One region of the Lysinibacillus sp. Ag94 genome, then DNA from elsewhere that is predicted to be linked to it. Evidence: riboswitches for the same ligand, from Rfam matches in the RefSeq annotation. Region 1 holds a riboswitch; each other region holds the start of a gene.
What was found. Region 1 has a riboswitch for cobalamin ahead of MY533_RS13120 (energy-coupling factor ABC transporter permease). Riboswitches for the same ligand answer to the same signal wherever they lie in the genome.
Positions count from the first base shown of each region.

Region 2: linked by a shared signal. The riboswitch ahead of MY533_RS09530 (ribonucleoside-diphosphate reductase subunit alpha) and the one ahead of MY533_RS13120 (energy-coupling factor ABC transporter permease) in region 1 are both predicted to bind cobalamin.
Region 3: linked by a shared signal. The riboswitch ahead of MY533_RS20220 (hypothetical protein) and the one ahead of MY533_RS13120 (energy-coupling factor ABC transporter permease) in region 1 are both predicted to bind cobalamin.
Region 4: linked by a shared signal. The riboswitch ahead of nikA (nickel ABC transporter substrate-binding protein) and the one ahead of MY533_RS13120 (energy-coupling factor ABC transporter permease) in region 1 are both predicted to bind cobalamin.

Region 1 covers NZ_CP096780.1:2,833,088-2,841,037, forward strand. The annotation lists gene cobJ (precorrin-3B C(17)-methyltransferase) at 1-571, opposite strand, end outside; gene MY533_RS13115 ((2Fe-2S) ferredoxin domain-containing protein) at 576-947, opposite strand; cobalamin riboswitch at 1,090-1,273, opposite strand; cobalamin riboswitch at 1,689-1,874, shown strand; gene MY533_RS13120 (energy-coupling factor ABC transporter permease) at 2,289-3,035, shown strand; gene MY533_RS13125 (energy-coupling factor ABC transporter substrate-binding protein) at 3,037-3,309, shown strand; gene cbiQ (cobalt ECF transporter T component CbiQ) at 3,313-4,083, shown strand; gene MY533_RS13135 (energy-coupling factor ABC transporter ATP-binding protein) at 4,083-4,919, shown strand; gene MY533_RS13140 (S8 family peptidase) at 5,144-7,950, shown strand, end outside.
Region 2 covers NZ_CP096780.1:2,083,672-2,091,621, forward strand. The annotation lists gene MY533_RS09490 (pyridoxal phosphate-dependent aminotransferase) at 1-300, shown strand, start outside; gene MY533_RS09495 (histidine phosphatase family protein) at 674-1,291, shown strand; gene MY533_RS09500 (bifunctional adenosylcobinamide kinase/adenosylcobinamide-phosphate guanylyltransferase) at 1,294-1,869, shown strand; gene cobS (adenosylcobinamide-GDP ribazoletransferase) at 1,910-2,686, shown strand; gene MY533_RS09510 (histidine phosphatase family protein) at 2,659-3,258, shown strand; gene MY533_RS09515 (bifunctional adenosylcobinamide kinase/adenosylcobinamide-phosphate guanylyltransferase) at 3,207-3,599, shown strand; gene MY533_RS09520 (ECF transporter S component) at 3,805-4,299, shown strand; gene MY533_RS09525 (hypothetical protein) at 4,296-4,979, shown strand; cobalamin riboswitch at 5,090-5,277, shown strand; gene MY533_RS09530 (ribonucleoside-diphosphate reductase subunit alpha) at 5,439-7,652, shown strand; gene MY533_RS09535 (ribonucleotide-diphosphate reductase subunit beta) at 7,665-7,950, shown strand, end outside.
Region 3 covers NZ_CP096780.1:4,278,848-4,286,797, reverse strand. The annotation lists gene MY533_RS20230 (C40 family peptidase) at 1-909, shown strand, start outside; gene MY533_RS20225 (hypothetical protein) at 1,395-1,943, shown strand; cobalamin riboswitch at 2,174-2,381, shown strand; gene MY533_RS20220 (hypothetical protein) at 2,579-3,121, shown strand; gene MY533_RS20215 (ABC transporter substrate-binding protein) at 3,123-4,088, shown strand; gene MY533_RS20210 (tyrosine-protein phosphatase) at 4,679-5,446, shown strand; gene MY533_RS20205 (MATE family efflux transporter) at 5,658-7,034, shown strand; gene MY533_RS20200 (putative RNA methyltransferase) at 7,034-7,870, shown strand; gene MY533_RS20195 (lysophospholipid acyltransferase family protein) at 7,950-7,950, shown strand, end outside.
Region 4 covers NZ_CP096780.1:2,344,386-2,352,335, forward strand. The annotation lists gene MY533_RS10815 (hypothetical protein) at 58-207, opposite strand; gene MY533_RS10820 (VOC family protein) at 771-1,187, shown strand; gene MY533_RS10825 (histidine kinase) at 1,327-1,593, shown strand; gene MY533_RS10830 (hypothetical protein) at 1,684-2,730, shown strand; cobalamin riboswitch at 2,852-3,045, shown strand; gene nikA (nickel ABC transporter substrate-binding protein) at 3,189-4,802, shown strand; gene nikB (nickel ABC transporter permease) at 4,874-5,827, shown strand; gene MY533_RS10845 (ABC transporter permease subunit) at 5,829-6,641, shown strand; gene MY533_RS10850 (ABC transporter ATP-binding protein) at 6,652-7,425, shown strand; gene MY533_RS10855 (ABC transporter ATP-binding protein) at 7,437-7,950, shown strand, end outside.

The DNA of each region.
Region 1 (7,950 bases):
AACGATATTCTAATAAAATTCGTTGCGCCTCTACGATTTGTCTCGTACGACGTCCACTTTTTGGATTATAAAGCGCAATAACAAAATCCGCCATCGCTGCCGCTTCTACTCTTTTTGCAATTAAATTCCAAGGTGTTAAATGGTCACTTAAACTAATGGTACAGGCGTCATGCATAATTGGAGCACCTAGTAAACTCGCACACGAATTAATAGCTGAAATACCTGGAACAATTTCTACCTCGATACCAGTGGCTTCTGTCCAGCCTAGCTCGATTAATACCTCATACACTAATCCTGCCATTCCATATACGCCGGCATCTCCACTGGAAATGACCGATACGATACTTCCAGCCTCTGCTTGACGTACCGCTTCCTGTGCACGTGAAACTTCCTCCGTCATACCAGTACTAATAATCGACTTTGCACTAACTAAATCCTGAATAAGTTCAACATACGTTTTATACCCAATGATCATATGACTTTGTTGCAGTGCCTCTACAGCACGAGTCGTAATATGTTTAAAGTCTCCAGGGCCAAAGCCAACTACGAAAATCTTACCTTTTTGCGCCATGTTGTTACCCCTCTTTCACCTTTTCAATACCTTTAATGGCTGTTGTTTGTGCTGTACGGTGTAGCGTGCCTTCACGCAATGTAAAGACATGCTCATTATGTAACGATTCATGATTTAAATTTTGTACGAGTGCCTTCGCATGCTCTGTTGTCGGGATACGGTACCAATTCCCCTGAGGATATGCAATGACAACACAAGCATCTTTACATCTGCCATTACAGCGAGTTCTTGTCGTATGTATTTCCTGATCAAGTGCCAGCACCTGTATTTCGTCACGGATCGCCTGTGTAATATCCTCAGCATCTTTTTTCATACAGCTACTACCATTACAAATAAAAAGATGTGTTTTCATGCCCTCTAAATTCCAAGTTGTCATAGTCGTTCGTTCTCCCCTCATTTGCTTTTAGGAAAAAGAAAAACCTTTACTCTAGACGAAGAGTAAAGGTTTAGTAGAAGCCAAATAAAAACGAATATATACAGGTACTCGCTTTCGCTTCAACTTCTCCCTCCGAAAAGTTTGCATGCATCATCACATAAGCAGGTTTCCTGACTTAAGCTTCCTTTTACTTTCGCACCTTCCTAGTTTTCACTAGTGGCATCCACGATTTCATCAGCTATTACAGTAGCGGGGGCTGTATCGGACTTTCACCGATTTCCCTATTATCTTGAAAATAATCAAGCACTTATGGACGTTTTATATGAATTTTTTAATATATCAATTATGCCTCGGCATAATTGCGTGACAGCCGCCGGAGGCTTTACCTTCTTTCAGCAGGTACAGGTGTTTTGATACCCGTTGAAAAGAACTTAAATCAGCATTCATCTCACCATCTATACAGGTAGGAGGCTTCTGTAGCTTACGCTTCACTTTCGCTACAAAAGATGTTCGCTGAAAGAATTTTCATGTAATTGAAAACTGTTTCTATCATAGCTTATTTTTTAAAAATTTCAATATTACTTTCTTAATTTGTGACAATTTTTTTAAAATTCTAGAGAAAAACGCGACATTTCTTTTTGATTTATCTAAATTTTCGACATAGACTATTAATTTTAAATTTTTTCATAAAAATCATAGCATAAATATGGAAATTCATGTTACACTTTGTCGTGAAATCTCACAACTTCATCTTTTATCGGTGCGAATTGTTCAGCTTTTCGCTTAAAAGGGAAGCCGGTTCAAGTCCGGCGCGGTCCCGCCACTGTACTAGGGAGTTTTATAGAAAAAGTCACTGTCCAAAGGATGGGAAGACCTATAAAACGTTGAACTAAAGCCAGGAGACCTGCCGAAAAAAATGTGATCGTTTCAACCTACGAGGATGGGTGTGCGGCTTAGCAGATTAGAATTTTATTTGCTTTTTTAGCTATGCACTTTTCCATTATCGGAGAAGTGCTTTTTTCATTCAGCAGAGACTCCATCTCAAGGTGGTAGATTCGTACAGATATGGTTCCAACCGGGCTAAAACACCTACTGAATGAAAAGAAAAGCCTCTGGCGGATGTCACGGACTTTGAAAGGAATGCACAATTCAAAAATCCGGACGAATTATTTTCTGTGTGAAAGCAAAGCGGCAGCTACAAATGTTTTCTGTAGCGAAAGCAAAGCGGCAGCTACAAATGTTTTCTGTAGCGAAAGCAAAGCGGCAGCTACAATTACGCCAAGGCACATTGGATCGATCGCATACTAATTCGAAATATTTTAAAGCCAGGAGGAGAGATTCATGAAATTTTCAGGTTGGAAGCTTAGTTATTTCTTATTGGCATTTTTATTCGTGCCAAATCGTGCATTTGCGATGCATATTATGGAGGGCTTTTTGCCAATTGAATGGGCGATTTTTTGGTGGGTCGTATCGATTCCATTTATTATTTTAGGATTACGTTCTATTCGAAAAACCATTGAAGAAAACCCTGAAACAAAAATGATATTAGGGCTATCGGGTGCCTTTGCCTTTGTACTATCTGCCTTAAAAATTCCTTCTGTAACAGGGAGTTGCTCGCATCCAACTGGAGTTGGACTTGGAACAGTTCTTTTTGGACCATTAGCAATGAGTGTCATCGGGACAATCGTATTATTATTCCAATCTTTACTATTAGCACACGGCGGGCTTACAACATTAGGGGCAAATACCTTTTCGATGGCCATTATGGGCCCTATAATCGCTTACTATGTATTTAAGGGCTCACAAAAAATGGGATTATCATTTTCAGTAGCCGTCTTTTTAGCAGCAATGCTTGGTGATTTAGGTACATATGTTGTCACTTCAGTGCAACTAGCTCTTGCCTTCCCTTCTGAGGTCGGAGGCTTTATGGCTTCATTCACAAAATTTGCTGGTATTTTTGCATTAACTCAAATTCCTCTTGCTGTTAGTGAAGGAATTTTAACAGTGATCGTCATGAACTTCCTAAAAAAATACAATGTGAGTGAATTAAAGGCTCTACGTGTTTTCTCAACAAAGGAGGCACACTAACATGAAAAAAAACTTACTGCTCTTAGCCATTGTTGTGTTCCTAGCGATTATCCCCCTATTTATTCAAAAAGGTGCAGAATTCGAAGGGGCTGATGGTGAAGCGGAGGCAGCAATTAGTGAAATTGATGCTAACTACGAGCCATGGTTTGAAAGCTTATGGGCGCCACCAAGTGGTGAAATCGAAAGCTTATTATTCGCATTACAAGCTGCTATTGGCGCTGGATTTATCGGCTATTTCATTGGCTTAATGCGCGGCAAACATAAAGAGGGTTAAGCGATGTTACTCATTGATAAGTATGCTTATTTAAATAAATTAGCGACTGTTCATCCGCTAGAAAAAATGACGTTATCCCTTGGACTACTTATATTGTCGCTTATCATGAGAGATGAACGAATTTCACTCATTACATTTTTTGTGATGAGTGCTTTTATCATTTTAGGTGCAAAAATCCCTGCTAAATATTATGTTAAATTGCTATTGCTTCCCGGATTTTTTTTACTATCAAGTTTAGTGTCAATTTTAATTTCTATAGTGCCAACAACTAGCACGTTACCAGCGTATATTTGGTCATTTTCACTTAATAGTTGGACGATTTTTATCGGCAGAGCGAGCCTCGTGACAGCACAACAGCTTTTTTTCATCGTCCTTGGCAGCATTAGCTGTTTGTATTTTTTAATTCTCACAACATCAGTCCACTCTATTTGTTACGTGCTACGACAATGGCGAATTCCAACTCTATTTGTAGAGCTAGTAGAGCTGACGTATCGTTTTATTTTTATCTTTTTAGATAGTATGCAAAAAATTCATCTTGCCCAGCAGGCTCGTCTAGGATACAGCTCCCCTATGCAGTGGCTTCGTTCGGTATCAATGTTAATTGCAGCTTTATTTGTTGAGATGTTCCAACGCAGTCGTGAACTAAACAATGCGATGGAAGCCCGTGGTGGCGAAACTGTTTATTGGCAAAACGATGTTATCTATAACACAAAAAATTGGGTAGGTATTGCTACTATTTTTATACTGCTCATCATTTATGGAGGTTTTTTCTGATGACAGATTTATACTTTGATTTAACACATTTATCCTACGCTTATGCAGATGGAACTTATGCACTAACAGATATTACACTTCAAATTCCAAAGGGGAAAAAAATCGCTTTACTTGGTCATAATGGAGCTGGAAAATCAACGTTATTTCAGCATTTAAATGGTATTTTGAAGCCTACCGCTGGAAGTATATCCTTTTGTGGCAATGACCTGAACTATAGTAGAAAAGCATTAAAACAATTACGCCAACAGGTTGGTATTGTTTTTCAGGATGCCGACAATCAGCTTTTTTCTGGCACAGTTAAGCAAGATATTGCATTTGGTCCTTTGAATCTTGGCTGGACAACTGAAAAAATTGAAGAGAAAATTGCGTGGGCCGTCGCTCAAACCGAAGTCGAAGCATTGCTAGATAAACCGATCCATTTTTTAAGTGTTGGACAGAAAAAACGTGTCGCAATGGCCGGAGTACTTGCAATGGAACCATCCGTTTTATTATTAGATGAACCAACAGCTGGACTAGATAATTATTATAGTGCACAAGTTTTACAGTATTTAGAAACGCTAGAGAACGGTGAACGAACAATTTTACTGGCAACACATGATATTGCATTAGCCTATGAATGGGCAGATCAAATAATCGTGATGGAAGCTGGGACAATTATTTATAATGGAGATCCAGTTTCTATGTTCTTCCAAGATGATTTACTTGAAAGAGCCCATCTTGAACGACCATGGGTCTTTGAAATGGCCGTTGCCTTGCAAAAGAAAAAGTTATTTAAAACAAACATTAAAATGCCTCGTTCGAAGGCAGATTTGCACAGACTTCTTGAGCAGCTTTAAGATAATTTGTTCATAGTTAATTGAATCTGTGCTCCTACTCCCATTTCACAAATCGAGTAAAATGTTTCGACCTCTCTTCTACATATTTTTATAACGGGATAAATATGGTAAAATATAGAATGGTGCTTTTGGAAAAATATATACTTATTACGAAACTTTTCTAACAGTCATTCGTATTAGTATAGATGTCACAAATATTTGGCACACTCAAGGAGGGAAAACAGTTGAAAAACTGGAAGAAAAAATCAGTTGCTTTAGTAGCATCTGCAGCACTAATGGTTCCTGCTACTTCTGCCTTTGCTGAAGCGCCACAAAAAACAGCAAAGAACCAAGAGTTAGTGAAAGTAGCTAGCAATAAGGATCAAACATCTAAGAATCAAAAAGAATGGATTAGTCAGGATACGATTATCGTCAAACATTCCGGTCTTGATAAGAATGTGCACAAAAAAATTGGCGCAAAAGTGATCCGCTCTATTCCTTCATTAGGATACGATGTTATCCAACTGAACAAAGGAACAGATTTAGAAAAAGCAGTTTCATATTACGTGAAACAAAAAGGAGTTAAAAAAGTATCTCCAAGCTACGTGTATCATTCCTTTGGCACAGAAGTAGATCCAAAGAAACAGGATATGTACCATTTGAGTCTACTTCAAATTGATAAAGCACTAGAATTAGCTGGCAACAATGATGTAAAAGTAGCTGTTATCGATGGTGGTGTGGATTTTAAACATCCAGATTTAAAATCTCAAGTACTACCACCATATAATGCAGCAGCACCTGCCAATACATCTTATCCTAATGAGCACGGAACACATGTAGCAGGAATTGTTGGCGCGGCAAAAGATAATGGTATTGGAGGACATGGGATTAATCCAAATGCCAAGCTTCTTCCAATTGATGTATTCAACGGAAAAGATGGCGCTAGTGATTTCGTTATTGCACAAGGAATCCTTTACGCCATTGAGCAAGGCGCAGATGTTATCAATATGAGCCTTGGCGGTTATGGTGATTCTCCATTAGTGGAGGAAGCCGTTCAGAAAGCCATTGATAAAGGAGTTACCGTTGTAGCAGCTGCTGGAAATGAATCGACAGACAATTACTCCTTCCCTGCTTCTTACGAAGGCGTTATTAGTGTAGGCTCTACAAATGATCGAAACAAGCTATCAGGCTATTCAAACTATGGTCCATCGGTTGATCTTGTAGCTCCAGGTGAAGACATTTACAGTACAGTTCTTGATGAGAAAAAAGGATCATCCTTTGTAAAATTTAGTGGAACATCGATGGCATCTCCTGTTGTTGCAGGTGTGGCGTCCCTACTAAAATCAAAATATCCAGATTTAAAGCCTTATGAAATAGAGGCTATTCTCGAAATGACCGCAAAGGATTTAGGTGAAAAGGGCTATGATCTGACATATGGACATGGCCTTGTAGATCCTGTGAAAGCATTACAGTTTAATATTAATAATCTACCAAAACAGTATTCTGAAACAAAAGAAGAGCGCTTGAAAAACGCAAAAGCCCTTAAAAAAGATATAGTAAATACTGAAAAAGGTGAATTCAAGTTACCAGACGAAAAGAAATGGTACAAGGTGGAGCTAGATGCAAATGAGTATACTCAACTGACATTAAAAGGTGCAGCCAAATATGATTATGCATTTGATTTATACTTCTACCCTGAAGGTAATAAAAAAGAAGTAGAACCAATTAAAGTCAATGATGTACGTGTAGGCAAGCAAGAAGGATACCTATATAAAGCAGATCAAAAAGGAACCCTTCTTATTGGCGTTAAAGATCATAATGGCAGCTATAGCTCGAAAGGTGATTCAAACTACGTATTCACGGCCCAAACAACTAAAAAATTACCAATTGATGCATTAGATATGGAACATATGGCGAAGATTGAAAAATTCCCATTCAGTACAGCCGGGAAAAACTATACCCTACTTTCTGAAGATCATCTAGGTGATAAAGATTATTTTACATTTTCAGTGAATGAACCAACGACACTGAAATTTGATTTAGCTGGGATTCCAGGTGTTTCTGCTTCTATGGAGCTTTATCTAAAAGAAGATTTAGTTAATGTTCCGTCAGAGGAGGAAGATGCTGAAGGATTAAATGAGGCCTACCCAATCCGAGCATCTTACGGCACGGATAAAGGCGATGGCGTCAACTTAGTTGTCGATGCTGTACCTGAGGAAGAGTATGTAATAAGCGTATCTAATGAAAACGGTATGAATTTTTCACTTGATATGTTCTTTGGCGGCGGTATTGAAACTGAGCAAACTGTTAGTGAATCCATCATTCCTTACACATTAAAAGGTGAAGTCGTTACCCTTCCTAAGGATGAAGACGGACTTTCATCAAATGGCGGAATGCAAGAAGATAACGTACAAAAGGAAATTTTACCTTTAACGGAGTATAAAGCAAAGAAACGTAATCAACTAAATGATTTTATGAATATATTCATGAATCCAGATGCTATGGGACAACCGGAAAATGTTGACCAAATCATGAGCCAAGCAATTCGTTTTGATATTGGTAAAGATCAAAAAGCATACTTCCAAACAGAAGATGATCAAGATTACTTCGCATTTACAGCTAAAGAAGATGCCGTATATGGTTTCCGAATTCAAAAAGGTTTAAACCAATCTCCAGCCGGTACTGTATTCGAATATGATGAGGAAACAAATGAATTAATCCCAGTTTCTTCATTAACGAATGATATGGGGTTACTCAGTCTACTTTTTGGATCAGCAAGTGATCCAAACGATGCAAAGGCAATTGCATTGAAAAAGGACAAAACATATGTAGTACAAGTGATGAATTTTGGTGATCGTTCTGCTGAACCATATACACTTAAAACTAGTAAAATGGCAGCAATTCCAGAAGACGATAATAGAAGTAATAACACACCAACCACTGCAACAACGATAAAACCTGGTATTACTTATAAAGATCATCTCATTTATCAAGATGATACTGATTTCTACTACTATAAACAACAGGGGAAAGATGAAGTCATGAGTCTTCT
Region 2 (7,950 bases), 750 kb from region 1:
TTACCGAAAAATCAGCAAGCGGATACATTTTTTACATACTGTTTATCAAAGGGTGTCGTCTTGCGCCATACAAAAAACTTTTTGGGCTTAAATGGAGAATGGTTCCGAATTGGCATTAAAGATATTGCGGCTATGACGTATTTACAAAATTGTTTGCAGGCGTGGTTTAACTTCTTTCAGCAGAAATCTCCTTCCTCTATAGGTGGTGAAATGAATAAGGTTTTAAGTCTCCTTTCTGCAGATGTCCAATCATCTGTACCTGACGCTAGGCTTTCGGTACAAAAAAATCCGCTGAAATAGAGGCACTCAGTCTAATTATGTGGCAACGACTGAGTAACCAATCTCGTATTGGCCTAAAGCCTCCGGTGGGTGTCACGAAATCGGAAAGGTGTGATAGGGGATGTTAGCCTAAAATCATCGCATCCATGATAACGGCTAACTGCCCTGCATCGGTGTGGCTGCCGCTACGCTTTCGCACAAAAAGACATCTGCCGCTGCCGCTGCGCTTTCGCACAAAAAGACATCTGCCGCTGCCGCTACGCTTTCGCACAAAAGATATCTGCCGCTGCCGCTGCGCTTTCGGGCAAAAAACATATGTAGGTCCAAGCACAAAGCCGATTCCGGACACAATTATGCAAGGGCACAATTGATTGCAAATTTAGGGGTGAGAAAGTTGACAACTTTTTATTTAATAAGACATGGCGAAACGATGTGGAATAAAGAGCATCGACTACAGGGATGGTTAGATTCGCCATTATCCGAGGATGGTATTTTACATGCAGAAAAACTTCGAGATCATTTGAAAAAATGCTCTTTTGCAGCGGCATATAGTAGTTCAAGTGGCCGTGCTAAGGAAACGCTGCATATTCTTCTAGATAATCGCCAGCTTCCAATCTATTATGAGGATAATTTACGGGAAATTTTTTTAGGCGATTGGCAAGGGAAAACAGTCGAGGACATTATGACTACACATCGCCTTGATTATGAATTATATACCGATTATCCAGGACAATTCGTCGCAACCCATACGGAAAGCTTTGGTACGGTAACAGAACGAGCCCTATTTACGTTATCGAAAATTGCAGAACAATATCCCGAGAATAATGTTTTAATTGTGTCCCATGCTGTAACGATTAAATGCGTCATTAACGCCATTTTAGGGCGAAGCATCAATCAGCTATGGGCAGAACCATTTATAAATGGTACAAGTGTCACGATTATTGAGAAAGTCGAGCAACAATGGCTCGTAAAAGATATCGGGAACATTCAACATTTACAACAGGAGGCTTAACGATGCCACTAATTTTCATTACAGGGGGAGTACGTAGTGGTAAATCCCACTTTGCTGAAAAAGCGGCTGTTACTCACTATCAAACAGAATTTAACCAAGCACGACGACTTATTTATATTGCTTCTGGAGTAGCGTTGGACGAAGAGATGGAGAAGCGAATAGTACGTCATCAAACAGATAGACAAGCACAAAATATGGAATGGTTGACGATAGAAGCACCTTATGACATAGCAAAAACATTGCATAAACTGACTGATGGAGATGTTGTGTTATGGGACTGTGTTACGACATGGCTGACAAATGCTTTTTACGAGGGTTTTGACACGGGAACTCCCTGTGTGGAACAACCTAGCTGTTTAGAGCGAAAGCTTGATGTTTTAAAAAGGGCGGTAGAGACGTTACTTGAGAAAAGGGTGACGTTTTTTATCGTCTCAAACGAATTATTCGATGAGCCTCCATATTCTAGCGAGGAAGTAGAAGTATACCGCCAAACCCTTGGGAAATTACATCAATGGTTCGTTTCTATAGCGGATGAGGCGTATGAAATAAATTATGGTGTCGTAAAGAAATGGAAATAATAAATGACGCTTTGAAAATAAAAAGAAGGAAGGCAAGACGATGAAAAATTTCTGGCATAGTATACAACTTGCGTTTCAATTTTTTACAGTTTTGCCGGTACATAAAGAAATTCCGTTAACAAAGGCAACTATTACCGGGATGTTCGCTTTTTTACCATGGATAGGGGCTCTCATGGGTACTACAGTGGCGGCGGTGATCTATTGTTTAACAGAATGGACGGCAAGCAGTGAAATTTTGCTTACTTTTGTGATTGTCGGATTATTTGCCTTATTTACGGGTGGTTTGCATTTAGATGGTTTTATTGATATGGGGGATGCTTATTTTTCGTATCGAGATCGTGAGAAGCGGCTAGAAATTTTAGATGATCCACGTGTTGGCGCATTTGGAGTACTATCTGTGCTATTTCTAGTGCTTGGCAAATTTGTGATACTGCATGAGTTATTCGTACAGCATAAATTTGCACTATGGATGCCTGTATTTATTCCGTTATTAACAAGAGTAGGCATGAGCTTTTATTTTATGTCGCTCAAATGCTCAAAAGAAAAGGGGCTTGCCTACTTTTTTAAAACACATATTAAGCCGGGAATACTCATTACCTTTATGCTTATCACTTTAGTTGTGGCGTATAGTAGCTTGTTGTTTGTCTTAGGTTTCTCAATTGTTCCTCTAGTGTTGATAGCTGTATTAGCGATTGCCTTTTTAGTCTTCCGGCAATTTACAGTGCGCAACTTTGGTGGTGTTTCTGGAGATTTACTCGGTGCATCAATTGAAGGAATGGAGGTTGTACTGTGGGTGACGTTGTTATTGTTCACTTAATGAGACATGCCCCAACAAAGGAAAATTTGGAGAAGCGATATATTGGCTGGACAGATTCTTCATTAGCTGATGCATCTTTGCTGACTATAGTAGATTCAGAAGTCACGAAGGTGTATGGTAGTGATTTGCTGCGTTGTAGGGAAACCGCTGCCCATTATTTTCCGAATGCAACATATGTGTCTGATAAAAGATTTCGAGAGTCGAACTTCGGTGCATTTGAAGGACGAACATATGAGGACTTGAAAACAGATAGTCGCTATTGTGCATGGTTAGATGACCCTGTACAGTCACTGCCTCCAAGGGGGGAAGGCTTTGATGCTTTTTGTGCGCGAGTCATTGAAGGGTTCACTGAGTTACCAAAAGGTGAAGGTGTTTATCATCTCGTTGTCCATGGTGGAGTTATTCGAGCACTTCTTGTAGAATTTGCACCGACTGAGCAAACTTTTTGGTCATATCAAACACCGCATGATAAAATGTTTTCTTTAACGTTTACAAGAAAGGCTTGGGAGGAGGGAGCGAGATGCATGTCTTTATCGGAGGCGCCTATAGTGGAAAAACCGACTATGTCATGAAATTGCTTGCAGGTCAAAAAGTTGAGCTAGTAGATGGCAATCTACCTGATGCCAGCCCAGCCTGTAATGTACTAATTATTAAAAACATAGAGAAATGGCTCGTGACACAAAATCTTGAGGATGATGAACCCCTTGTCAAAACCATTTTGACAAGATTAAAGACTCTTGAAAAAAAATGTGCAGTCTATATAATAGTGACCGATATGGGTCGTGGAGTTGTGCCAATGGAAAAACAGGCACGATTGTTGCGTGATACATGTGGGCGTTTGTACCAGGCATTATTCGCTGAAGCCGAACAAGTCGTACGTATTTGGTACGGTATCGGGGAACGAATCAAATAATATAGTTTTAAAAAATTTAATAGGCTGTTCATTTAGGGATAAGATTGGTAGGACGTATGCTTTGTAAATAAGTTGATCGGAGTGGAGGCTTGGCACCCCTTGAAAGCGCTTTGCTCTGCGCGTCAGCGACCAAGCGTCCAACGGGAACAGAAATCGACCTACGTTATGGATGACGAGCCAAATATAACAGGAAAGAGGAAATGGGATGGATCGACAAAGATTGATGAAATTGACGCTCACTGCCATGGTAGCGGCAATTTGTGCAGTTGGTGCAGTCATTAAAATTCCAACATTTATTTCAACTGCTGCGCTTGACTCTACACCTGCATTGTTGAGCGTTGTATTTTTATCTCCAGTATTAGCAGGGGTTGCGGGAGTCATTGGGCATTTTATCTCAGCCTTAACTACTGGCTTTCCATATGGGCCACTACATATTATTATCGCAGTAGAAATGTTTATTGTTGTATGGGTCTTTGGGGTAATGCATAAAAAAGGAATGCGTTTCTGGAAATGGCCTGTGGCACTTGTTTTCAATGGTGTTGTTGCACCTTTACCATTTTACTTTATCATTAGTCCTGCATTTTACTGGGCATCACTGACTAGTCTTCCATTGGCAACACTCATAAATCTAGTGATTGTTGCCATTGCGATGCCAATTCTCTCTAAAGTGTTTATGCGTAAGGAAGGTCGAGTACATTGAGAAATGCAATACAAATAGGCGGGTTGATTGCAACATCTGATAATGCCGCAGCAATTGGCGAAAAACCACAAGATGTTGTGTCTGCTTCAGACAAACTGACGGCATATTTAACGGCACGTGTTACTTTTTTAGAGCAGCTTGCTGCAAATGCTTTACCAAGCCATATTATACTCGCTAATTTTTCAGGGGATGCTGCATGGGCTCGTTACGTTGCAGGCATTCAGCAGGTTTTTGCTGAGACGGGTCTTAATTGTCCACAAATAGACGGTAGTACAGAGTCCAATATGCCGACTCTACAATCTGGTTTGTCTATAACGATGCTAGGTGAGCAGCAAACACGTACAGCAACTAAGTATGAACAGCTTAGTTGGTACACCTATGGATTACCGCTTGTAGGCAATGAAATCCTTGCACAGCCTAAAGATGTGGCGCAGCTCCAACCTATTTTTGAGGCGTGGAAAGAGGGAATAGTGCAGCAAGTATGGCCAGTTGGATCAAAAGGTCTACAAGTCGAATTTACCCGACTTTTTGGCGAGCAACAGGTCAAAAGTTCTTTAGATATTGAGAAATCGGCTGGTCCATGTGCAGTAGTTTTGCTAGGAATTCAGCCAGAAAAAGAGCAGCTAGCACAAAAAAAATTTCCTAGAAATTTTGAAAAACTACGTAAAACTGCATTGTAATTGGGCTTGCTTCGAGAAAATGTAGCACTTTATAACGTGCAAGGTGCAAAACACCTATTGCAACAATAAACACAATATGTTAGATTTGTTTAGGAGTTAAAACACTATATATAGTATTTTGGACGAGCGGTACCAATATGGTTTAAAAGGGAATTCGGAAAGAGAGTCATCTTAGGCCGAAGCTGTCCCCGCAACTGTAAGTGCTGACAAATGATGAATTGGCCACTGTGAAGAACGGGAAGGTGATCATTTGGAGGAAGCACGAGCCAGGAGACCTGCCGATTTGTTCAAGACAGCAACACATTCTTCGGGGATTGAGAAGTGGAGGCGAGAGATTTGTTCACTTCTTTGTGTGCATGTCCTTCATTTCCATTTCCGATTTTACAGCGATCACGTAACCGATAAATGTTGCGTGATCGCTTTTTGTGTTGCTGGAGAAGGAAAGGGAGAGAATGTTACATGACAATTCAAATCGAACAACAAATTGCTAAGCTCAAGAAAAACTACACAGAGGATGAACTTGAAAGTTTTGTAAGATTATCAGATCGATGGCTACGAAAAAACGACAATGCGACATTTGAAGCATGGGCAGATGCGATGATTTTACAAACGCTTAGCCTTATTGATGAGGAAGAGCCATACTGGACATTTATCGCAGCTCAAATATATTTAGAAAAACTATATGATCAATTTGCAATGCGTCGTGGTGTCTCAGTGAAAGATGTTTATAAAGTTTTCCCAGAACATTTAGCACACTATACAGAAGCTGGATTGTATCATGAAAGTTTAACAACAAAATATAGTGAGCAGGAGCTTCAGGAACTCGCTTCGTACCTAGAATCAAGTCGAGATGAGTTGTTTACGTATATTGGTTTAAAAACATTAATGGACCGCTATGTAGTCCGTGATTACACGAAAACACCAGTGGAGCTACCGCAGGAACGCTGGATGGTTATTGCGATGACTCTGATGCAGGATGAAACAGAAAATCGTTTAGAAAAAGTCCGTGAATCTTATTGGGCAATGAGTAATTTATATATGACTGTTGCCACACCGACATTATCGAATGCGGGTAAAACACATGGACAGCTATCAAGTTGTTTTATCGATACAGTAGATGACAGTTTACAAAGCATTTATGACACGAATACAGATGTCGCAACATTATCGAAATACGGCGGTGGTATTGGTGTTTATATGGGTAAAATTCGTAGCCGAGGCTCATCTATTAAAGGTTTTAAAGGTGCATCAAGTGGCGTTTTACCATGGATTAAACAGCTTAATAATACGGCGGTATCAGTCGATCAGCTTGGGCAACGACAAGGCGCTATTGCTGTCTATCTAGATGTTTGGCATAAAGACGTCTTTACGTTTTTAGATTTACGCTTAAACAATGGCGATGAACGTTTACGTGCCCATGATATTTTCACAGGGCTATGCTTACCGGATATATTTATGGAAACTGTTGAAGCACGTGGGGAGTGGCACTTATTTGACCCACATGAAGTACGAGAGGTTATGGGCTACTCACTAGAGGATTTCTACGATGAGAAAAAGGGTGACGGTTCTTTCCGTACTAAATATGAGGAATGTATCGCGAATCCATTGTTAAGTCGTGAAGTCGTACCAGCTATTGATATTATGAAGCGTATTATGCGCTCACAGCTAGAAACAGGCGTGCCGTTTATGTTCTATCGTGATGAAGTCAATCGCATGAATCCGAATAAGCATGAAGGAATGATTTACAGTTCGAACCTGTGCACAGAAATCTTCCAGAATATGTCAGCTACTGAATTCGAATCTATTACACTAGAAGATGATGTCATTGTAACACGTCGCAAGCCTGGAGATTTCGTTGTATGTAACTTATCATCTATCAATTTAGGAAGAGCAGTACCGGCCGGTGTTCTAGAACGATTAATCCCAGTGCAAGTACGTATGTTAGATAACGTTATTGCGCTAAATACAATTCCAGTAAAACAAGCAGAGCGTACGAACCTACGCTACCGTGGTATTGGGCTTGGCACATTTGGCTGGCACCATTTATTAGCTTTGAAAGAAATTCAATGGGAGTCAGACGAAGCTGTAGAATTTGCGGACAAGCTATATGAAGAAATTGCGTATTTAACAATTCGTGCTTCTAACGATTTGGCATGCGAAAAAGGAGCTTACCCATTATTTAATGGCTCAGATTGGCATACGGGTGCGTATTTTGACAAACGTGGCTATGACAGTGAAAAATGGAACGCTTTACGCGCCGCGGTTGCTGAAAAAGGTATGCGTAACGGCTATGTAATGGCAGTTGCACCGAACTCTTCAACATCCATTTTAGCGGGCAGTACGGCTACGATTGATCCAATTTTCCAAAAGAGTTATTCAGAGGAGAAGAAGGATTATAAAATTCCAGTAACAGTACCAGATTTATCACCTGTGACGACTTGGTATTATAAATCTGCTTATTTCATCGATCAAAATTGGACAATCAAGCAAAATGCTGCACGAGCACGTCATATCGACCAAGGCATTTCACTTAATTTATATGTTCAAAATACGATTAAGGCGAAAGATTTACTAGCATTGCATATGAATGCTTGGGCGAGCGGTGTAAAAACGACTTATTATGTGCGCTCAACGTCTGTAGAATTGCTAGAATGTGAGTCTTGCGCGAGCTAGGAGGAAATAACAATGACAACTATTACAAAACGACAAATTATGGACAAGGATGCACCGAACCGTTCAACAGGTATTGTCAACGGACGTTCTTCTAACATTTTAAACTGGGATGATGTCCGTTTTAGCTGGGCATATCCAAAGTATAAAAAAATGCTAGGTAACTTCTGGACACCGTTTGAAATTAATATGAGCAACGATGTCAAACAGTTTCCAGGATTATCAGCAGATGAACAAGAATCCTTTTTAAAAATCATTGGCTTACTAGCACTTTTAGACAGTGTACAAACTGATTTTGCCG
Region 3 (7,950 bases), 1.4 Mb from region 1:
CGTTCAGCGATTTTAAATGATCGTATGGCTGCATACCAAGCTCAAGATAATACTGTGGGCGTTTATTTAAATGCTGTTCTGGAAGCAAAAAGCTTTGCAGATTTAATGGACCGTGTCGTAGCGGTAAAAACATTAATGGATGCTGACCAAGAGTTAGTAGATCAACAAGAAGCGGATAAAGCTAACTTAGAGAAACAAAAAACAACATTAGATGAAAAACAAAAAGAGCTTCAAAAGCAATTCCAAGAGCTTCAACAAAAGGAAAGCGAAATGGAAGTAAAAAAAGCTGAAAATGAAGCGAAATCTCTTGCATTAAAGGCACAAATTGCAACGAAACAAGAAGAAGAACGTTTAGAAGCAGAACGTAAAGCAGCAGAGGAAGAAGCAGCTCGTTTACGTGCACTTCAAGCAGCTACTCCAGTAGTACAAGCAACAAATAACAACGTTAACAATAATACTAGTAACAGTAATACTAGCAACGCTAACAATAGTGGTAAAGCGAACAATGAAAAAGCACCACAAAAAGTCGTTGTTGGTTCTGGTTCAGGTACTGCATCTTCAGGTGATGCCATTTCAACTGCAAAGCAATTCTTAGGCCGTAGCTATGTTTGGGGCGGTAGCAACCCATCAACAGGATTTGACTGTTCAGGTCTTGTACAATGGTCTTACAAACAAGCAGGCGTATCTTTACCACGTACAGCATCACAGCAATATTTAGCAACACAACGTATTTCAGCAAGTGAAGCACGTGTAGGTGACCTAGTATTCTTCAGCTATGGATCAGGCATAGCGCATGTAGGTATTTACTTAGGAAATAACACGATGATCGATGCTCAAAATAAAGGTGTTGTCATTGAATCACTTGATTGGTGGAATCAATATTTAGTAGGCTTCGGTCGTATTCAATAAGCCCTACTATTATATAGACGATTTAAATAGCGAAAAGGTCATCCTTGTAAAAAAAATTACAAAGATGACCTTTTTTATTATTTGACGGTATTTAAGGTCCTCCGAGTAAAAATCATATAGTCGGATATAAATCCATTAATTTAAAGCTCGACTACGCGATGAATAATGAGTAAAATAACATCTAAGATGAATAAATTTACATAAGTAGATATATTTACTACTATATTACCTGTTACTAAAATGAAAATAGAGCCGATGTAAGGTATAGCATCAATTATCCATATAAATGATTGTCATCTTTATAGCCGAAAGAAATGTTTTCTTGCATATTGATACTCATTTCTGATAATTTTGAAATATAATTAGAAATCTCACTTTGAAATTAAACTGTTTGTGACTTTAGTTTCGTAGTAGTAAAGTAACGAATGATGGAAATTAATACAACAAGTTTGCCATTTTTGCGTTCATAAAGGTAGGGATGAATCATGGAAAAAGAGATTTTGCAACTTTTTAGTAATTTAACAGAGCGTGACCTTGATATTCAATACAAATCATACGAAGAATTAATGAAAATTATGCAGGAACCAGTTGATTGGACATATTCAGTTTGGGAACAACTTGTTCAGGCTCTTACATATAGAAATGGACATGTACGTGCAAGTGCTGCACAATTTTTATGCGCATTGGCGGCAAAAAGTGATCCTGAAGAAAGAGTATTAGAGGACTTCTTAAAGATTTGGGCAGTAACGTATGATGAAAGAACAGAAACTGCGAGGAAAACTTTGCAGGCGATTTGGAGAATAGGCTTAGCAGGGCAGGTACAAAGAGATTTAGTCGTGTCATATTTGGCTAAAAGATTTCAAATATGCTTAGACGAAAAGCACCCGACATCGATACGCTATGATATTATTGTATCTTTTAAAAAGCTATTCGATGAAACGAAAGACCCGAAATTACTAGAGATTGCACAGCGATTAATTGAAGAAGAAGAAGATGGTAAATACAAAAAGAAATATAAGAATGCCATCGGTTAAAAGCTGTAAAATAGCTGTTTTTGCGCAAATGCTTTCGTTGAGAGCTAGCTTTTATACCATCTATCTATGAAATATAATACCTGCACGAGCATATGAAATGCCCGTGGGGTAATGAAAACACCCGCGTGCATATGGTGATACCTGCATGATCTTTACCCATCGTATTTGTTTATTCTAATTCCACATCTATTTTTTCCTATTAATCTATGATAAACTGCATAACAAGTGAATAATTCTTGCAGAATAAGGGTGCTGAACTATAGCATAATCGGGAATTCGGTGAAAAACCGAAGCTGTTTCCGCAACTGTAAGTACAGTGAATCATAAAGATATACCACTGTCGAATGAGCTGATGGGAAGGTTTTTTATGACGCACAACATGATTGAATGTAGTGAACTGTACAAGCCAGGAGACCGACCTTTGTTTGAACGTATGATAACTCTTCGGAAGCTAGGAGAATATGCGGCAAATACATAGGCTATGCTGTGTCTATATGACACTATTTATGTTATTTTCGTTGTTTCCTTAGGAATGGGAACAACGTTTTTTTATGTACACTATCTTTCACCGGAAGAAATCCTAAGAAGGTGTGAATAAAGTAGAATTTTCCACGAAGGAAAGCGGGGACTTAGATTTGAAAAAAGATGCACGTTACTCTTGTTATCCATTTATGCGTGAAAAGGCATCAACGGTAGATTTTGAAATTCGAACAGATAGCCTGACAACACATATTGGCGTCGCTTTAGCGGCGGTAAAAAAGGAAACAGTGGAGGTAGTAGCAGATGATTTACTAGCCATTTTACCAATGGCTTACCATGTAAATGGGTCAGTACGAGGTAAATTGGCTGTAACCGAAGATAATTTGACTTGGCTAAGTGATCGCTATGATTTCTATGTTAGTCATGTAAAGGATGAAATACAAAACTTTGTATTACCTCAAGGGACAGGGGCTGCTACTGCATTACATGTATGCCGTAGTGAGGCGAAAAAATCCTACCGTGTTTTGCACAAAGTATCTGAAGAACGGGAAGTACCTGCTATTCTCTTTGACTATTTAGGATTGCTAGCCAATGTGTTTTTCGTAATGGCTGTCTATATGAATCAGCATGCTAGTATTGCTGAAATACCGTTTATTAGTAAGTCATACCCGATGAAAAAGAAAAAGGAGAATCAATGAAATGAAGAAAATGTTTAAGCTACAATGGCTTTCTGTGTTGATGCTGGCCCTTGTATTAGTTGGCTGCGGCACGAAAGAGGATACAAAAAAAGAAACGGTTTCTAAGGAAGATCAACAAGTTGAGAAAACTACTAGCTATAAAGTTAAGGATGACCGTGGTGTAGAAGTAGAGTTTAATGCAGTTCCTAAAACTATTGTTTCATTACAACCGAGTAATACAGAGATTTTATTTGCGCTAGGTGTGGGAGATAAAATCGTAGGTGCAACGGAGTATGATACGTATCCAGAAGAAGCGCAAAAAATTGAGCGTGTTTCTGATTCTGTAAAATTCAACAGTGAGCGTATTTTAGCACTAAAGCCAGACGTCGTAATTGCCTATACGACTGGTGGAGATGAAGAAAATTTAAATGCATTAAAAGGCCTTGAGGATGCAGGTATTAAAGTGTTTGCCATTCAATCAGCTAAATCATTTGATGATGTTTATGGGGATATCGAACAAGTCGCAACGGTTATGGGCATCAAAGATAAAGGCGACAAGTTAAATGAAGATATTAAAGGTAAAATTGCCGATGTCCAAGCGAAAGTTAAAGATGTGAAAGAACCGAAAAATATCTATTTAGAAATTAGTCCAAAGCCAGACATCTATACAGCTGGTTCTGGTACATTCCAACAAGAGATTTTAAATGCTGCAAATGTTAACAACGTTTTTGCTGACCTTAAAAGCTGGGTCAAAGTATCTGAGGAAGATATTATTGCGAAAAATCCAGATGTTATTTTAACAACAGTAAACTATGTGAAAGACCCAGCGGCAGAAATTCTTTCCCGTGATGGATGGAATTCAATCACTGCTATTCAAAATAAAGCGGTTTATTCAATAGATACTGATATTTCAAATCGTCCAGGTCCACGAATTGGCGAAGCAGTTGAGTTAATCGCAAAAGCAGTATACCCTGAGTTATTTAAATAGTTTTATTGAAAAAGCGTATGTTGAAGCTGTCCTATATGGGCAGCTTTTTTGCTGATCGGATAAGGTGGATAACTGCTCCGCTTTGATGAAGAAGTGAACGGATGAAGTGGATAACTGCTCTGCTATGATGAAGAAGTGATCGGGTGAAGTGGATAACTTCTCCGCTTTGATGAAATAGTGAACAAGTAGGGGTGGATAACTGCTCTGCTAGATGAAGAAGTGATCGGGTGAAGTGGATAACTGCTCCGCTTTGATGAAGAAGTGAATGGGTAGAGTGGATAATTGCTCAGCTATGATGAAAAATGACCAGGTGAAGTGGATAACTGCTCCGCTATGATGAAAAATGAACGGGTGAAGTGGATAACTGCTCAGCTATGATGAAAAAGTGACTAGGTAGGGTGGATAACTGCTTAGCTAGGATGAAGAAGTGATCAGGTATAAGGCCACATTCTCCTCCTCAATAAAGCACTCAAATCCCTCTTATCGCTCGAAGTAGTATATGACATTTCCTAGTGTGAAAATTGGTATTATATCGGATTGTTTTATAATATAGAAGTAAGAATGCTTGCTAACAGAGAGAGGTGCAGTGAGTGAAACAGTTTGATATGAAGATTGTTCCGTTTGAAGCAGTTTATAATTTTCGTGATATGGGTGGTTATAAGTCGAGAGATGGACGTGCTGTTAAGAATGGTTTGATATATCGTTCAGCAGCACTTGGTAAAATGACGAAAGCAGATAAGGAGCTATTTAAAACGCTTGGTGTGAAAACGATTTTTGATTATCGAGACAACCATGAGGCTCAAAATAATCCTAATCCGGTATTTCCGTATGCCCAGTATATTCAAATGCCAGCAAAGGGAAATCATGCGTTTGAGATGCCTACAAACACTGGTGGAAAAGATTTTTATAAGGTTGTAAGCCCAGAGATGTTCCGAGAATTTTATGCGCAAATGCCTTTTAATAATGCTTCGTTTAAAAAGTTAATAGCAACGATTCAGCATCCTGAAAATTTAGGGCTTGTTCATCATTGTGCGGTCGGAAAGGATCGAACAGGTATTGGCAGCGCACTTATTTTACTTGCTTTAGATGTACCTGAGGAAACAATCATGGAGGACTATTTAGATACAAATGTACATTTAAGTCCCTTAGTAGAACGAATGGCTCAGACAATTCAGCTAGGTTATAGCGATCAAGAATTGCAGCAATTTTATGCTTTAATGTCGGCCCGTGAGGACTATTTACAAGCGGCATTTGATGCAATGGATAATCGATATGGCTCTAAGACTACTTTTTTAGAGCAAGAGTTTGGTTTAACAACAGAAAAACGTAAGCAATTGCAGGATCATTACTTAATATGATAAGAAACCCTTTCGCATAAAATTGTGAGAGGGGTTTTTACGTATTCTACTAACTTCATAATGTTTCATTATAAAAACTCTTTACACCTTAAAAATCTATGATAAGATACTATATATTTTTATCACGCTGTAACGGGTAGTCATTTAACTGTACCGAAATAACCGCACGTAATTTTTATGAAGTGTATAGGAGAAGTTGAAATTGTCAGACATAGTAAGAGAAAGTGATTTAAAAGAGACAAATAAGTTAAGCTTGTTCCATTTAACGTGGCCGATATTTTTAGAAGTATTTTTATTTATGTTAATGGGACTAGCAGATACTTTTATGCTCAGTGCTTTATCAGATAATGCAGTATCAGGGGTTGGTGCAGCCAATCAGTATATTCATATTGCCATTTTAATACTTGAAGTAGTTGGTAATGGTGCTTCCATTGTTGTATCTCAATACCTAGGTTCAAGGCGCTTTTTTGAAGCTGCGAAAATTTCCGCTTTAGCAGTAACGATGAATTTGATCGTTGGACTAATGATGAGTGTCTTATTTTTCTTCTTTTCGAGTCATTTAATGACCATGATGAACTTGCAGGGAGAAGTGCTTAAATATGCCCAAAGCTATTTAGTAATCATAGGAAGCTTTATTTTTTTACAGGCAATTATAAATGCGTTAGCAGCGATTATCCGTGTACATGGATGGACAAAGCAAACGATGTATGTATCACTAGGTATGAATGTGTTACACGTTGTATTAAACTACGGTTTAATCTTTGGTAACCTAGGATTACCGGAGTTAGGTGTAAAAGGAGCGGCAATTTCCTCAGTTGTAAGTCGGGGATTAGCGGTTCTTGTGTTTTTCTGGCTGTTGTATCAAGTGATGGAAGTAAGAGTAAAGCTAGCGTATTATTTCGAGTATTCAAAGGAATATGTTCGAAAAATATTAAATATAGGCTTACCGTCAGCATTTGAGCAGGTGCTTTATCAGTTTTGTCAGATTGTCTTCCTTTATTATGCAACGTATTTAGGTTCAGAGACACTTGCTGCAAGACAATATGCTATGAATATTTCGATGTTTACATACTTATTTGCGATTGCAATCGGGACGGGCACAGCTATAATTATTGGTCGAAATGTCGGTGCTGGTAAAAAAGATCAAGCTTATCATCAGCTTTGGTTAAGTGTACGAGCAGCTTTTGCCTTTACGATAACTATGGTTGTAGTTGTGACGATATTTCGTAAACAACTAATGCACGTTTTCACTGATAATTCAGAGGTAATAGCTATCGGAGCATCTGTCTTAGCATTAAGCATTCTACTCGAAACAGGGCGTACAATGAATATTGTTGTTATTAACTCGTTGCGTGCCTCAGGGGATGCAAGATTTCCGGTGAAAATCGGTTTCTTATCAATGGTATGTATGAGCCTTCCACTCGGGTACTTGTTCGTATTCGTTTTACATTGGGGTTTAGTAGGTATTTGGTTAGCGATTTCAGCAGATGAATGGATGCGAGCCATTATTGTATACTTTAGATGGAGAAGTCGTAAGTGGGAGCGTTTTGCACTTGTTTCACCTACAGAACAACAGGAGGCGAATTAATGGGAGCACTTTCTAAAAGAGCTGCAGGGGCAGCCTTAATGGATAAAAATATAACACTTTTTGCTTGTCCAATTTGTCAGGAGTCAATGAGTGTATTTGAGCAAGGGAGATTAGTATGTTCCTCAAATCATTCTTTTGATATTGCCAAGCAGGGCTACGTCAATATGCTGACACATGGTGCGATTTCTAAGTACAGTAAAGACCTCTTTGAATCTCGAAAAGCGGTTATTGATAGTGGCATCTATGATTTAATAGAAGATAAAATCAGAGCGCTAATTGCAAGTGCAGAAACCGTGCTTGATACAGGGTGTGGTGAGGGTTCACATTTAGCCCGTATTATGAAAGATAAAAAAGGTAACAGTATTGGCATAGGTATTGATATAGCGAAAGAAGGCATACTTGCTGCATCCCGACACTATCCAGAGCAAATTTGGTCTGTTGGTGATTTAGCGAAAAGTCCATTTGCAAAATCAAGCTTCGATGCCATATTAAATATTTTATCGCCTGCCAATTACGAAGAGTTTAAACGTTTATTAACCGAGAATGGTTGTGTTGTTAAGGTTGTACCTCAAAGCGGGTACTTACATGAGCTTCGATCACAATTATATGCGGATTCTACTAAAGAGTCCTATTCGAATGAACAAATCGTTGCACGCTTTAAAGAAAGCTTTGCCGATGTTAGTGTAGAACGTATTACGTATACGGTACCACTAGCTACAGAGCTTGTACCAGCACTGCTTGAAATGACACCGATGGGCTGGCATAAAAAAGAAGGAGTCAATATCCAGTTAACTGAAATTACGATTGATGTTGATGTATTAGTGGGAAGAGTCTAGTTATTTCACATGCAATTGCGATATACTGGTCTTTTCGATTACAATGGGAATAACTATTGAATAAGGTAGGAATGAAACAG
Region 4 (7,950 bases), 490 kb from region 1:
TGTACGTTAAGAAGTTGGCTTTGTTTGTACAATTTAAAAAAGATTGCTTATGCTCCTCTATATTAAACTAAATCCCTCGTAGCCATTAGGCTTAATGTATTCTCCTGTGGCAGCATTAAAGCCCTTTTCTTTCATTTTTGTTTGGTCACTATTCCATCCTATTACGAATAGAATAGTAACATTTCTCTGTCTATCTTTTCTAAGCATAAAATTATACCCTTTAGCCCAATTTTCACCTAGATAAATACCCCCGATTTTTAGAGCTTTTTGAAGCAATCCAGGTGAATCATCTTTAATATCTTTTATTTGTATAAACTCTTTTCGTTACATCATTTGTATAATCTATTTTTCCGTCATGAATGGTTACTTAAAAAGCTTTATTCGTTTCTGGACTCCAAATAAAATATTCCAATGCTTTCTTTTGCCGTTACTTCCTATTGATTTCCTAGGCTTTTCTAAATCAATATTTATTGCATCTATTAATTGAGCATTTTTATTCCATTTTAATGCTGGTGGATTTGCTAATTCAATCGCTTGTTTTATTAATAATTATTGCTGTTCATCGACTTCAAATGTATCTTTAGTTAATGGAAGGCAATTCTTTCCATTTTCCCAAGCGCTTTTTAGGTGTGTTATTTCCAAACCTTAATCAAATATTTTGCGTCGTTAGTAAAAACATTTGTCGAACATTTCTAAATGGCAAAAGGGATATATTGGATTTTGTAGAATACTATTAAATAACCTAAAATTTTTAATCAGGAGTGAGGGAATTGGAAGGTACTCAAGTGCAAAAGTCGTTGTTCAGTAAAATAGGCTATCTCTATTTACCAACTAATAATATCGATGAAACAATTGAATGGTACCAAAAAAAGCTTGGATTTAAGCTTAAAACACCAAAGTTTCAAGATGATATTGGGTTTGTAGCGGTATTAACACCGCCAGAAGGCTATGTTGTATTACTCCTTGTAGAAACAAAGGATCTTACAACAGCAAATTTTTTACGGGATGGTCGTCTGTATCAAACGTTTACGTTGAATTGTCCAGACCTAGAATATACACATACCACTTTAAAGAATAGTGGCGTAGAAGTTAGTGAAATTATTTGGCGTGGAGAAAATGCTAAATACTTTGTTTTTACTGACCCATCAGGTAATCATATTGAGGCTGCTTGGTCTGTATGGGATTAAGTAATAAAAGTTGGTGCTTTAGTATAAAAAGAAAGATTAAAAGGTTGTTTTCGATAAGGTTGTTGCTAGCTATAGGAGCAGATTAGTGAAACAAGAATATATAAATAGTCAATTGTAAAAAAATGCAGGAGGTGAGGTAATGGCCTTAAGAAAATATTTAAGTATTATTTCATTGCTATTATTTACTTTGTTCATTATTTTCGCCTATATTACACCAATTGAAGTGAACGGAACCTCAGAAATTGGAGACATTGTGGTTATTTCTTTAATAATAGCTTCATTTCTAACTGCATTTTTTAGCCAAAAGGGGAAGTTAAGAATTTTTGCATTAATTGTTTCCGTGATTCCAGTGCTTTTTCTACTAGGATTGATAGTACTACCGATATTTTATTTATTAGAGCAATAAGCGGGTACGTTCTTTAATATTAATATTTATTTCACGAATATCTAAACAAAAAGACAGAGTTCATTAGGTGAAAAAGTATTATTGCGTTATTTGTTTCTTGGTTTTTTGCAGAAAATTGATAAATTAAGTGGTGATAAAGTGGACAATGCAAATGAAAATAAGCGAATTCTTTATGCGGTTTTCGAGAATGAAATTCAATTGCCGATTTTGGATATTACACATCCCCTTTTCAACGCAAGTATTGATGAACAGGCGTATCATTTGAGCTGTCTTAAGTCAGCCAGGAGCATTGAATCATTAAAAAAGATGCCTGGCTTTATCCGCAACATCTTTGTGAAAATGTCGAATGTTGACAATTCCTATCTTAGTGGCATGCGTACTTTGCTGTATAAACTTGGCCCCGATTTAACTAGAGGGATAAAATTAGGTTTCCGGGATAAGTGGGCAGTGAAGCAAACTTCGTTCATGGGACTCCGGATCAGGCTAAGGGATCTTTGTCGGTGCCAGTCGGAAATTTTGCTAGCCCAGCTTAAGCAATTCCCTGAACGGAACCTTTGTTTCTTTAATATCGCTGGAGGGGCCGCTACCGACAGTATCAACACCCTAATTCTCATTCAAGAATCGGACCCAGAATTACTTAAGGAACGCAAGATTGAAATCAATATTTTAGATATCGATACTTATGGCCCCAATTTTGCCAAGCGATGCATCGATGCTTTGAAGCAACCCGGGGAACGCTTTCATGACCTGGACATTGCCCTCAATATTATTCATTATGACTGGAGTCAACAAGAGGCATTATTAAAGATGAGTTTAGAACGTTCCGACTGGATTCAACTCTGTTCATCGGAGGGTGGTCTATTTGAGTACGGTTCGGATGCAGCCATCATTGAAAATCTAAACCATTTCTATACTAACTCCCCGGCGGACGCTAGGGTCACGGGTTCATTAATTTTCGACCGGGCGCATGTAAATCCGGGATATTTAGGATTTACAGAGTTTATTGGCGTGCAAATCCAATATCTTGGGCTAGAGGGATTGCAGCGGATTTTAACCAAAACCTTGTGGGTTTTGGAAAAATCCCATGAAATTGATACGATCTATACGTTGTTTTCATTAAAGAAAGCTGACATATGAAGTAAAACAGGCAAAGGTTAAGAACCTGGCCTTATTGTGTTAGCCATTACTAGTAGGTTTTTATTATATTCAGAATATAAAATTGACGCGAACATTAGAGCATGATATGTTTAATACTAATTTCATAGCAACCATTACAAGTTTGAGTGAAATAAGCTTTCATTCAATTAAAAGGAAAATGGGTGTAAATCCCATGCTGTCCCGCAGCTGTAAATGAGGAGTTTTGTTTCGATAACCACTGAGAAATTACTTGGGAAGGTGAAACAAAATTATGATTCATGAGCCAGAATGCCTGCTTGTAAAGAGATTCATTGATGATCTACGAAAGATAGGGAGATGGATAGAGGCTTACTTATAGTAGTTATTCTGTCCTTATTCTTTTGGAATAAGGTTTTTTTATGCCTTCTTTCAATCTTTAGATTCATTTAGTGCACCACAAACAAAGAAGGAGACAGAAAATGAGATTGACAAAGTATTTACTACCTTTCACGCTTATTTTGATGTTCAGTTTACTCACTGGCTGTACAAGCAATGAAAAGGGAGAGACAGCATCGAAAAAACAGACAGACGAAAAAATGATAACGATTGGGTGGCCATTAGATGTAGGTTCATTAAATCCCCATACATATTTACCAAATCAAATGACAGCACAAGCAATGGTCTATGAATCATTGGTTGACTATAATGATGATGGAACAATTACGCCGAAACTAGCAGAAAGTTGGGACATCTCAAAGGATAAAACCTCTTATGTTTTCCATTTGAGAAAAGATGTCAAGTATTCAGATGGAACAGCTTTTAATGCAGATAATGTAATACGCAACTTTGATGCTGTTTTAGCAAATCGTGATTTGCATTCGTGGATGGGTATGGTTAACCATATTAAAGAGGTAGTGAAAGTAGACGATTATACAATTCGTTTGCAATTAGATGAACCGTATTATCCTGTTTTAAACGAACTTGCCTTTGTAAGACCTTTCCGTTTTTTAGGGGATAATGGATTCCCAGAAGGTGATGCGACCCAAGATGCAATGAAAGCGCCAATTGGGACAGGCCCATGGGTTTTAACAGATTACAAAAAGGATGAATACGCTCTATTCAGTCGCAACGACAACTACTGGGGGGAAAAACCTCTTGTAGAACAAATAAAAGTAAAAATCATCCCTGATTCAGAATCGATTTCATTGGCCTTTGAAAACGAAGAATTAGATTTAATATATGGTCGAGGCATTATTAGTTTAGATAACTATACGTATTTAAAAGATAGTGGAAAATATAAAACCGCTACGTCTGAACCTTTGTCTACAAAAGCGCTACTGTTCAATACACAGTCTGGCCCTTTAGCAGAATTGAAGGTTCGCCAAGCGATTCAATATGCAATCAATAAAGAACAAATGGTTGATAGTATTACACATGGTACAGAAAAAGTTGCCAATACACTATTTTGGGATGCTATTCCTTATGCCAATATTGATTTAGCGCCAATTTTATATAATCCAAAAAAAGCGCAACAATTGTTAGATGAAGCGGGATGGAAGCTCCAGAAGGGTGAAAAAATTCGCTCTAAAAACGGACAGCCACTAACATTAGATTTAATCTACATTGCTACAGATGCAATTCAAAAGCCAATGGCGGAACTAATGCAAGGTGAACTAGCAAAAATAGGGGTACAGTTGAATTTAGAAGGCGCAGATGTGATGGTAGGTCTGCAAAAATTAATGGATAATCAGGTTGATATTAATTTCTGGCGTACAAATGGACCACCAACAGATCCACATAGCTTTGCTAATGAATCAGCTACACCAAACGCTAATGGTGTCTATGAAGCGAAATTAGGCTTACCAACTGCCAAAGAAATCGATACTAAAATTCATCAATTATTAGTAGGTACAGATGAAAAAGAGCGCGTGCAACTTTATACGGATATTTTAACAATGTTCCATGACCAAGCACTATTCTTTCCTATATCTTACGAAACAAATAGCGTGATTTATCAGCCATATATGAAAGATTTTGCACCACGAGCATCTGAATATGATATTCCCTATGCACAAATGGAAAAAGAAAAATAACTGTAAAAGAGAGAGTATGTCAATCAAAGACAGCTCTCTCTTTATCATAGGATTGATTGGGAAGTGACAGCATGTATGAATCAACATGGATGTTTTGTTTAAAAAGAATTTTGACATTGCCTTTTGTATTATTGGGCGTATCCATCCTGACTTTTGTATTTATTCGTTTCGTTCCAGTAGAGCCTGCGGAGGTCATTCTTAGATTGGCAAGGGTTGCGCCAACAGCGGAAGCCATTCAAGCATTGCGAGAAGAACTTGGAACAGACAAACCTTTTCTTATTCAATATTTGCTATGGTTAAAAGGCGTTTTGCATTTAAATTTTGGGACATCTTTTGTTAGTAAATTACCAGTAGCACATGAGCTATTCGCAAAATTACCAGCAACCATCGAATTAGCTGTTGCTGCATTTGTGTTGATTTTAGGAATAAGTATGCCATTAGGGATCATAAGTGCCTTGTATAAGCATTCCATCATCGATAAAATCATTAGACTATTGACGATCATGAGTGTTTCGATTCCAACATTTTGGTTAGGTTTTTTACTACTATATGTATTTAGTTTGAAATTAGGGATTTTCCCGACAAATGGAAAGGGCACACTAGCTCATCTAGCTTTACCCGCACTCGCACTAGCTTTACCAACAATTGGACTATTCGTTCAATTTATCCGAACAACCATCATTGAAGAATTACAACAGCATTATGTTCAATATGCACAGCTAAGGGGATTAAAAAACTCAGTGATTCTCGTCCGTCATGTTTTAAGAAATGCTGTTATTCCGTTGACTACTGTATTAGGTATGACACTTGGTAATTTACTAGGTGGTGCAGTAATTGTGGAGCAGGTTTTTAGTTGGCCTGGACTTGGAAGGTATTTAATAGAATCCATTATTAACAGGGATTACCCAGTTGTACAATGCTATGTATTGATTATTGCTGTCATCTATGTACTTGCAAATTTATGCACAGATGTATTGCATCGTCTATTGGATCCTCATCTGATGATGAAGGACAGGAGAGATTGAAGTGAGTCTATTACGTAATGAACGTGCAAATGTTAAAAGATTATTTAGTCTTACGATACTGCTGATCATTGGTTTGTTGGGACTGTTTGCGCCCATTTTAATGCCCCATGACCCTTTAGCGGTCGATATATCAAAGAAATTTTTAGGTCCAACCTGGGACTATCCATTAGGTACAGATCATTTAGGAAGATGTGTTTTCTCACGATTGCTTTTAGGTATTCGCTATTCTTTAGGATCTGCGCTCGTTATTCAACTAGTAGCCATTCTTTTAGCAATCTTACTAGGTGCTTTTGTTGCGCTAAAAAGAGGGATGACAGATTATGTATTTATTCGAATATGTGATATTTTATTAGCTTTTCCTACACTTGTCCTTGCATTTGGACTTTTAGGTTTATTAGGGCCTAGCTTAAAAAATGTGTTAATCGCACTTGTTTTTACGCAATTTATTTATTATTCAAGATTGATAAGAAGTTTGTTTATTGGGATGAATGAAAAAGGTTTTATTCAAGCAGCAAAAATCAGTGGTACTTCAGGAATCAAATTAATCAAACGCCATTATATCCCCAATTTACTGCCACCTATCGTAACAATTGTCGTATTAGATATAGGAAAGGTTATTTTAGAAATCGCAGGTTTTTCTTTTATTGGGCTTGGCGTGCAGGCCCCCATCCCTGAATGGGGAATGATGGTGAGTGAAGGAAAACAATATATCCGTCAACATTCTGAATTAATGCTTTATCCTGGACTTGCTATCGTCTTTGTCGTGCTATTATTGAATTATTTGGCAAGTAGTTTCAAGAAGCTTGACCAATAAAGGGGGATTTATGGAGAAAGTTTTAGAAGTGCAAGACTTAACGGTAAAAATCGGTGAGAAAAATATAATAAGCTCTATTAATTTGACAGCCTATAAAGGGCGTGTCTTAGGGATTATAGGGGAAAGTGGTAGTGGAAAGACAATGCTTTGCCACGCCATCATGCAATCATTACCGGCTTCGGCGCAAATTACGCAAGGCCAAATTATCTACCAACAAGAAAATTTATTGAATGTATCAGCCAATAAATTGCGAACGTATCGTGGAAGGCATCTGTCTATGATTATGCAAAATCCGTCTATCGCTTTTGATCGTATTCAAACAATCGAAAGCCATTTTCAAGAATCATTAAAAGCTCACTTTGTCATGACTAAAAAAGAAATGAGACAGATTGCCCTTGATGCTATGGATAAAGTCAATTTACCTAATCCACAACAGCTTTTACACTATTATCCTTTCCAATTAAGTGGCGGAATGTTACAACGAATGATGATTGCTTTGTCATTGGCGATACAAGCTTCTGTCTATATTGCAGATGAGCCAACGACAGCCCTTGACACAGTCAATCAAAAACAAGTATTAACACTATTTGATCGTATTCGCTCGGAAACGGAAGCCGCTATTATTCTTGTAACGCACGATATTGGTGTTATTGCTGAACTAGCTGACGATGTGGCCGTGATGTATCAAGGAGAAATAATTGAGCACACGGATGTCTATAATTTTTTTGATGCACCTCAGCATCCCTATACTAAAAAACTTTTACAATCGAGAATTATGTTTTAGAGGTGAACAATATGACGCTACTAGAAGTGAACAATATAGAGATGCAGTATGGTCACAAACCATTCATGTTCAAACGAGGACGGAAAGCCCCTATATTACAAGAGGTGACATTTTCGCTTCAAGAGGGTGAATGTTTAGGAATCGTCGGTCAAAGTGGTTCAGGCAAAAGTACATTAGGCCGCATTATTTTAGGAATTGAACGACCAACAAAAGGTGAGGTTCTATTTCAAGGTATTAATCTTTACGAAGCAACAAGTAAGCACAAAAAAATAATTCGTAGAGATTTACAGGCAGTCTTTCAAAATAGCTATCATTCATTTAATCCGGAGCAGACGATTTTTGAGATAATAGAAGAACCTCTCCTTAATTTCGAACGTTTCAGTAAAACAGATAGACAACATAAAGTAAAGGAATTACTAGACTGCGTGGAGTTAGAACGTTCAATTGCTCACAACTATCCTTCACAACTTAGTGGCGGGCAACAGCAACGTGTCAACATCGCAAGAGCACTTGCATTAAATCCAA